One region of the Hyphobacterium marinum genome, then DNA from elsewhere that is predicted to be linked to it. Evidence: predicted binding sites of a transcription regulator. Region 1 holds the regulator's gene; each other region holds the start of a gene.
What was found. Region 1 encodes LexA, which represses DNA repair genes until DNA is damaged. Its sites were predicted from a motif close to ATGTTCCNCTTGTGTTCC; they were not measured.
Positions count from the first base shown of each region.

Region 2: a site for LexA is predicted at 786-803, ahead of V0U35_RS03935 (DNA recombination protein RmuC). Genes of this name have one in related genera too.
Region 3: a site for LexA is predicted at 1,277-1,294, ahead of V0U35_RS12405 (PA0069 family radical SAM protein). Genes of this name have one in related genera too.
Region 4: a site for LexA is predicted at 1,287-1,304, ahead of V0U35_RS09730 (VOC family protein). Genes of this name have one in related genera too.

Region 1 is NZ_JAZDRO010000006.1:18,800-20,999, reverse strand. Features, by position in the region: gene V0U35_RS12610 (ComEC/Rec2 family competence protein) at 1-517, shown strand, start outside; gene lexA (transcriptional repressor LexA) at 529-1,209, opposite strand; gene V0U35_RS12600 (hypothetical protein) at 1,384-1,974, shown strand; gene trpC (indole-3-glycerol phosphate synthase TrpC) at 2,043-2,200, opposite strand, start outside.
Region 2 is NZ_JAZDRO010000001.1:819,062-821,261, forward strand. Features, by position in the region: gene V0U35_RS03930 (GNAT family N-acetyltransferase) at 1-686, opposite strand, end outside; gene V0U35_RS03935 (DNA recombination protein RmuC) at 847-2,190, shown strand.
Region 3 is NZ_JAZDRO010000005.1:195,126-197,325, forward strand. Features, by position in the region: gene V0U35_RS12390 (polyprenyl synthetase family protein) at 1-74, opposite strand, end outside; gene V0U35_RS12395 (putative signal transducing protein) at 125-409, shown strand; gene V0U35_RS12400 (tRNA1(Val) (adenine(37)-N6)-methyltransferase) at 409-1,140, shown strand; gene V0U35_RS12405 (PA0069 family radical SAM protein) at 1,319-2,200, shown strand, end outside.
Region 4 is NZ_JAZDRO010000004.1:12,524-14,723, forward strand. Features, by position in the region: gene V0U35_RS09725 (DUF3667 domain-containing protein) at 1-685, opposite strand, end outside; gene V0U35_RS09730 (VOC family protein) at 911-1,282, opposite strand; gene V0U35_RS09735 (thymidylate synthase) at 1,479-2,200, shown strand, end outside.

The DNA.
Region 1 (2,200 bases):
GCTGGTCTTCATGGGGGCCGGTCTCATCCTGTGGTGGGCCACACCGGTCCCGGACGGTCTTGTGACGGATAGCGGCGTGGTCATTGCCCACTATGACGCGGCAGATGGAGACTGGTCGGCCAGTACAACGCGGCGCTCGCGGTTTGCGGCGCGAGTCTTCCTCGAACAGACCGGTGACCGCGAAGTCAGACTGGCGAGGGGGATGCGTTGCGACGCCTCAGGCTGTGCAGGCCGGGCGCAGGGCGTGCTGATCGCGACGCCGGAAACCGAGGAAGCCCTGATCGAGGACTGCCGCACGGCGGATCTGGTCGTCACGCGCCTTGAGGTAAACCGGGTTCTCCGGTCGCGCTGCGATGCCGAACTGATCGATGCCGATGATCTCGCGCGTGACGGTGCCCGGACATTCCGGATCACCGATGGCCGTATCACGTCGTGGGAAACGGTCGCCGACCGCAGGGGTGACCGGTCCTGGACGGGGACGGGCACGGGCACGATGGCAGGGACACACCGCGACTAGACGGCGAAAGCCTAGTGATAGCGGCGGATGAGACCGACGAGACGGCCCTGTACCTGGACCCGGTCCGGTCCGAAAATGCGGGTCTCATAAGCCGGGTTGGCGGCTTCGAGCGCAATTGAACCGCCCTTGCGGCGCAGACGTTTCAGCGTGGCTTCCTCGTTGTCGACAAGCGCGACAACGATCTCGCCGGTATTGGCGGTGTTGCAGCGTTCGATGACGACGATATCGCCTTCAAGAATGCCCGCATCGATCATGGAATCGCCTTCCACTTCGAGCGCGAAATGTTCACCCGAACCGCCGGCAATATCGGGCGGCAACACGAAGCGGTCGGTCTCGTGCTGGATCGCCTCGATGGGGACACCGGCGGCGATCTTGCCAAGCAGGGGTACTTCGCGGCTGTCGCGCGCCTCGCGCGGCGGGCGCTTGAAGTCGGCTCGCACGACATTGGGGCCGAGATCGGCACCGGCAGGCGCGGCGGAATCCGGCATTTTGAGCACTTCAAGCGCACGGGCGCGGTGGGCGAGGCGGCGGATGAAGCCGCGCTCCTCCAGCGCCGTGATCAGGCGGTGCACGCCGGACTTGGACGCCAGTTCCAGCGCATCCTTCATCTCGTCAAAGGAGGGCGACACACCGGTCTCGGTGATGCGGCGGTGGATGAACAGCAAAAGCTGGTGTTGCTTGCGCGTCAGCATGGCGTTTCCTTCGCGACCGGCGAGCGGAACAAAACATAAACTTCACGCGATGTTCTATAAGTGTTCCGGGGGCGCGTCAAGTCCTCCTATCCCTTCGGTGCAAGTAGAGACGTGAAGGACACGGAATGACCTTGTTTGTGGCGATTTTGCCCCGGCCCGTGGTATGGGTTGGGGATGCTATACAAGTCCGCCTCGGCATTTTTGGTGATCGTTGCCAGCGTCTTCTTATTCATGATGGCCGATGGCCCTGCTCACTACGAATTAATAATTCTAGAATGGTGTGAGCGGTTTGGCTCGTCTTGTCCGGCTTGGGTCCAAGAACCGGCGTGGGGCTGGCTAATTGTTGGGCTGCTTTTGACGGCTGCGATTGTGCTGTTCTGGCCCTTTTGGATCGGCCTCGTCCGCAAAACGATTCCGCAGATAAAAGGCCAGTCGAGCCATGTCTCCATCGGTGAGGCTGGTATTTGGTTATACAATTCTCTTCCGGATGACCGGCGTAGAAACCTGCGTGACGGAGCGAGCGCTTGCGATGGCGGGAACATCGAAACGTATATGCGGCAAATTGCGTTGTTGGACGCAGAGCAGGCCGGAATTCAGCTATATGCGCGCTGGTGTGATGGCGGAGACATAGAGGCGGTCGAACATGGTGACGTGGTTGATGCCCCGGGCGATGGGTGGTTGTTTGACCGCTCAAAGCCACAGCCTATCGAGGTTTATATAAGGCGGTCGGATCGTGGGAAGCTACGGAAGTGTCATGTCGAATAACGCTGACAAATTCGACGCCCTCTTGCGAGCGACGCCCAGCGCGCCACCGGAAAGCTCTCCTTCCCGCCTCAAGTAAACGCTGCCGTCCCCATCAGGGTGCGCGTGGCCTTGGCCACATCGCCTTGCCGCATAAGGCTTTCACCCACCAGGACGGCGCGTGCGCCGGCCTCGCGGACGCGGGTGACGTCCTCCGGTGTGGCGATGCCGCTTTCGGCCACCGCGAATC
Region 2 (2,200 bases), on a different contig from region 1:
GCCGTCAGTGTGCCAAAGGGCGAACCCTCGCGGCGGCCGAGATTGCGCAGCAATTGCCGCGCCCAGGGCACGGACAGGACGTCGAGCTTTCCGGTGGCGCGGTATTGCGCGCTCTTCCAGGCTGCGAGCGTGTGGAAGTGATGACCGCCCGGATCGCCCAGGACGACGCGCATGGCACCAAATGCCTGTTCAGCCTTGCGGCGGCGGCGGTCGAGCTTGCGGAAGTGATCGCGGTGGAGGGCGCGCTGGGCATCGAAGTAGGCGTCCGCTCCTAGCGACAGATCACAGATCGCTGAGCCATTGCGTTCCCGGAACAGGCCGGACAGCCCGGCGCTCGGCCGGTACCAGTTGTCATAGACGAGGGCGCAAGCGCCACTGTCGTAGAGAATTTCGGCCGGGTCGAGCTTCACGCCCGGCGCAGACACAATCCCCTGATAATCCGACATGGGTGCACCGACGGGACGGATCGCACCGCCCTTCGGGGCATGATGCGCGAAATATCCGGCGATGGAGGCACCGTCGCGAATAACCGCGACGCTGACGTCATTGCGAACCTCGTCGACTGCGGCTGCAAAGTCGTGCAGCAGATAGGGGCTGACAAGTTCACCCTGCGGCGCAGCCCAGGCGTTCCAGCGCTGGACATCGGCCTCGGTCAATTCCCGAATCGGAACATTCGTGACAGGCATGGTCAGGCAACTCCCGAAATTCAGCCCTGTCGCAGCAAGCCGCGGGCCGTTTGGTTAACAGGGTTAGCGGCGGGTTAATTCCGGTGCGGTTGCGGGTGTGCGTTTCGGTTTCGTTCCGGTAATCTAGTGCCTTCGCGAGTCGGGACGGGACAGGGAAATCATGGGCCAGGAAATGCTGCTGATGGGGGCCGGGACGGTCGTTCTGGTCGTGGTCCTGGCCGGCCTGATGGTCTATGTCGCGCGCCTGCATCGCCGCCTGGGCGAGGCCGAACGCCGGAGTGCGTTGGCCGAGCAGGCGGAACGCGATATCGCCAGCCTGCGCGATGAGCTGAAAGCCGCCAACACGGCTCGTGAAAGCGCCGAGCGGAACCACGCCGCGCTGAAAGCGTCTTCGGACGCGGCCGAGCGCCACCACGCCGAGAAGCTGGCTGAGCTGGAAAAGGCCCGCAAGGATCTCACCGAGAGTTTCAAGCTGACGGCGAACGAGGTCCTCAAGGCCAGCGGTGCGGAACTGAACGAGCAAAGCGCGAAAAACCTGCAGACCCTGCTCAACCCGTTGCGCGAACAATTGGGCGAATTTCAGAAGCGCGTCATCGACGATGCCAAGGAACGAACGGGGCAGACCAGTGCGCTGCACCAGCTCGTCGATACGCTGCACAAGAATGCCGTCCAGATCTCCCAGGACGCGACCAATCTCACCAATGCGCTCAAGTCCTCGTCCAAGGTGCGCGGCGACTGGGGCGAACTGGTGCTGGAGCGCATCCTGTCGCGGGCGGGGCTGCGTGAAGGCGAGGAGTTCGAGACCCAGTCCCACGAGACCGATGCGGAGGGGCGGCGGCTGCGGCCCGATATCGTCGTCAACATGCCGGGCGGGCACCGGCTGGTGATCGACTCCAAGGTCAGCCTCAACGCCTTCGAAGCGTGCGTAAATGCCGAGACCGAAGAGCAGCGGGCGGCCTTCCTCAAGCAGCACATCGCCTCGGTGCGGACGCATGTAAAGTCGCTGGGCGAGAAGGACTATGCCGCGCTCTATGACGGGGTCGACTTCACCCTGATGTTCATCCCGCTGGAAGGCGCGGCGGTGTTGGCCCTGCAAAATGACCACGAGCTTGTCGCCTATGCGCTGGACCGGGGTGTGATGATCGCCTCACCGACCAACCTCACCATGGCCATGCGCACGGTGCAGAATCTCTGGACGATCGAGCGCCAGAACCAGAACGCCCAGGCGATCGCCGAACGGGCCGGCCTGCTCTACGACAAGCTGGTCGGATTCGTGGAGGAACTCGACAAGGTCGGCCAGCGCATCGATCAGGCGCACGGGGCCTGGGCGACCGCGAAGGAACGCCTGGTGACCGGGCGCGGCAATGTCATTCGCCAGACCGAAATGCTTAAAGCGCTTGGCGCGAAAACCAAGAAGGCGCTGCCCGATGGCTATCGCGATGCCGCCGATGATGACGATGACGCGCCGCTGATTGAGGGACCGGACGAAGACAGCCCGTCTTGAACCTCCGCCG
Region 3 (2,200 bases), on a different contig from region 1:
GCGAGGGATGCGAGCCGCTCGGCCGCATTCGTCTCCTGCCCGGCGCTCTTGTCGGCCTTGACGCTGATATCCAAGATTTCGCCTCTTAAGAAGCCATTGGCTTGTTCGGTGCCAGACAATAGGAATGGCCGCCGCGCGCGGCAAGCGCCGGACACTGCGCCTATGGTCGCAGCCGGTCAGGAGAATGGGCATGAAGGAAATCCTGCGAACCAATGATCCGGTGAAACTCTCCTTTGCGCAGGCCGTGATGAAGGAAATCGGCGTGGAATGCTTCGCGCTCGATGGCGGCATGTCAGGGCTCTACGGCAACGGACTGCCTTTCATCGAACAGCGCCTGATGGTCGATGACCGCGACGCCCACCGCGCCCGGACCGCGCTCGAACAGGCGCTAGCGGACAACGGGTCCTGATGGCGACGACCTGCGATCTTTTCCTCGACGGTCAGGTGTCCGTCAGCCAGCCCGCTGACGGCTTCCGCGCCGGTATCGACGCGGTCCTGCTCGCGGCCGCCCTATCGGCCAAGCCGGGAAGCCTGGTTCTCGATGCGGGATGCGGCGCGGGAACGGCGATGCTGTGCGCGGCGCACCGGATGACGGAGTGCCGGTTTCTGGGCCTTGAAATTGACCCGGCCATGGCCGCGCTGGCGCGCCGGAATATCGAGGCCAATGTCATGACCTCCCGTGTCGAAGTCATCGGAGGCGATGTCGCTGATCCGCCAGATCTGCCAACAGTCAACCGGGTCTTCTTCAACCCGCCTTTCTTCGATGATCCGTCCGCGCTACGCGCCCCGAAACCCGGCAAGCAGGCCGCCTACACCTCGCCAACGGCCAATCTTGAGGCCTGGATAAGACTCACCCGACGCGTACTGCGCCCCAAGGGCCGCGTTGTGCTCATCCACCGCGCCGATGCGCTCGGCGATGTCCTCGCCCTGATTGGCAAGGGTTTTGGTGATGTCGCGATCAAGCCGATTCAACCCCGCCCCGGCAGCGATGCCAAGCGGGTCATCATCTCGGCAAAGCGCGGCTCGAAATCCCCGCTCCGCCTCCTCCCGCCGCTGGCCCTGCATGACGATGCCGGCGGCAAGTACAGCGCCAAAGCGGAGGATATTCTGCGCGGGCGCGCCGTCATCGAGATGGGATAAAGCGGTGTACGGGGATTCCCCGGACACGCCGGGGAATGACGCCCACCAAGCATGCCACCCTGATGGCTTCGCCATCCTCCCTCCCCTCGAGGGGAGGGATGGGGTGTGGTGTGTCTGCCTGTGGATATTAACCCATTTGTTCTTGTTCTGTTCCGCTCTCCCTGCCATGGTTCAGGGCATGAACCGGCACACACTCATCGACCGAACACCAGAACCGCGCCGCGTCCCTGATTCGGATTGTTCCGAAGTTGCGTCCGGCAATCCGACGGCCTGCCTCGGGGCACTGCCCCCGCCCCTGCAGCCACGGGGACGCGGCGCGCGCTCCAATGTCACCGGCCGGTATGAGAGCTATGGCTACGAGCTGTTCGACGACGGCTGGACCGAAGCCGACCCGATGCCGAAACAGCTGCGCACCGTGACCATCAAGGACACGTCACGCACCATCGTCACCAGCAACAACTCGCCCGACATTTCCTTTTCGCGCTCGGTCAATCCCTATCGCGGCTGTGAGCATGGCTGCATCTATTGCTACGCAAGGCCCAGCCATGCCTATTGGGGCTATTCGCCGGGCCTCGATTTCGAAAGCGTCATCTTCGTCAAACCCGATGCGCCAGCCCTGCTCGAGAAACAATTCTCAAGCCCGCGCTATGTCCCCGAGCCCATCGTCATCGGGGCCAATACCGATCCCTACCAGCCGCGCGAGCGCGACCTGCAGACCACGCGCGAGCTGTTGAAAGTGTTCGCGCGCTACAACCACCCGGTCAGCTTCATCACCAAGTCGGCGCTGTGCCTGCGCGATCTCGATATTCTCGCGCCGATGGCCAAGAAAGGCCTTGTGCGGGCGGCCATCTCGGTGACCACGCTCGACCGGCGTCTGGCCCGGGACATGGAGCCGCGCGCCGCAACGCCCGGAAAGCGGATCGAGGCGATCCGGGGTCTCGCTGATGCCGGTATTCCGGTGACGGTAATGGCCGCGCCGATGATCCCGGCGCTCAACGACCGCGAACTGGAAGCCATCCTCGAGGCAGCCGCCGGGGCCGGAGCGATGACGGCCGGCTAT
Region 4 (2,200 bases), on a different contig from region 1:
TGATCAGGAGGAAGCCTGCCACCGGCAGGAAGGCCGCGTGATAATAGAGTGCGTGGATGACATGGCGGATGACGGCTGTGCGCGGGTGCAGCGCCATGTTCATCAGGATGAAGACGAAGACCATCAGGATCAGCGCCTGATTGGCCGCTGCGGCGGTCTTTTCCTCGGTGCCGCGTGGATCTTCTGCGGCCCGCAATGCGATGCGGATCACGCTCTCCGGATTACCCAGGCCGCGGGCGAGGGCATAGAAGTCCTCCCGCTCCTCGTCCGTCAGATTGAGAGGTTCGCTGGTGCCCGGCGGCTGGAACATGGTCAGGCTGATGCCCGGCCCGGCTTCGCTCATCGACGTGTTGACCGCGATGATCCGCACGCCCGACAGCGTCATTGCCGCGAAAAAGACGAGGCTGACAATGAGGTAGAGCCGGATCGGCGGGGTAAAGCTCTGCCGCTTGCCGTCGGCATAATCGCGCGCCACGCGGCCCGGCCGCGTGTAAAGCTGGCGCAGCGTCGTCAATAGCCGGCCGTCCCACGAGAACAGCCCGTCGAGCGTATCGGTCGCCAGCGTCCAGAAGGGCCGATTGATATCCTCGCGCGACTGCCCGCACTCGGCGCAATACGCGCCGGTCAGGATCGCGCCGCAATTGGCGCAAGTCTGTGATGGCTCCGTCGTTTCGGTGTTCGCCACGCTGTCCCTCCCGGAACCGCCACGCTAGCGCGCCGGACCGGGAGAGGCGAGGGGAGTATTCTTGAAACCCCGGCCGGAGCATTTGCGACGCGCCGGGGCCGTGTGAAACTGGCCAAGGTCCCGGCTCTCGCTAGCTCGGCCGGGATTTCGGTGCTTTGTTGGTTCGCGCCACACGAAACCTGAAACCCCGGGCGCGATAGCGACCCGGGGCCTCAAGAAGGACAACTAGCCCATCGTGAAGACGTTCAGCTTGTTGCCATCCGGGTCGCGGAAATAGCCGGCATAAAAGCCGCTGTCGCCGCGCGGACCGGCCGCGCCTTCGTCTTTTGCGCCGAGGCTGATGGCGAGCGCATAGACCTTGTCGACCTGTTCCTTCGAGTCCGCCTGAAACGCCGCCATGACGCCATTGCCGACCGTGGCGGCCTGGCCGTCGAACGGTTTGGTCGCGGCGATGCCGCACCCGCCGCCGGGCTTGCCCCAGGCGATGAAAGTGTCGAAATCCATCATCCGGCCGACGCCAAATTCGGCGCAGATCTTGTCGTAGAATTCCGCGGCGCTTTTGAGGTCGTTGGTGCCGACCGTCACATATCCAAGCATGTAAATGTTCCCTCTATGTTCCGATCTGGTCACCATAGCCGAACGGCCCCGCGAGGCGAGTCAAATTTTTGTGTCGGCACGATGTAAGGGTGAATTGGCCGTGGAAAACTCGCCCCCCGCCTGAGACCCGTTAACGCGTTCCGGGCCCAGGCGCGTTAGGCTGGCTCCAGCGAATCGGTATGCGGAGCGAATTGCCATGGGCGAGGCAGTACGGATCGAGGATTTCCCGAGAGCGGGCGGACGGGCCTCGGCGGTCGAGACGGCCTATCTCGACCTGCTTGAGGATATCCTCAAGAACGGCACCCCTCAGGAAGACCGCACGGGCGTGGGCACGCTGTCGGTCTTCGGGCGGCAGTTGCGCTGTGACCTCTCCGAAGGCTTTCCGCTTCTGACCACCAAGAAAGTACATTTCCGCTCGATCGCCATCGAGCTGCTCTGGTTTTTACGCGGCGAGACGAATGTGCGCTGGCTGCAGGACCGTGGCGTGACGATCTGGGATGAATGGGCTGACGAAAAAGGCGATCTCGGCCCCGTCTACGGCAAGCAGTGGCGGCGCTGGGAAGGCCCGGACGGCACCGAGGTCGACCAGCTCTCCGATGTCCTGGAACAGATCCGCACCAATCCGGCCTCACGCCGCCTGATCGTGTCGGGCTGGAATCCGCCCGACGTGCCGAACATGGCGCTGCCGCCCTGCCACACGCTCTACCAGTTCAATGTCGCGAACGGCCGGCTCTCCTGCCAGCTTTACCAGCGGTCTGCCGACATGTTCCTCGGCGTGCCGTTCAATATCGCCTCCTATGCGCTCCTGACCTGCATGGTCGCACAAGTTGCCGGGCTCGAGCCGGGTGAATTCATCCACACTTTCGGCGATGCGCACATCTACACCAACCACATGGACCAGGTGCGCGAACAGCTCTC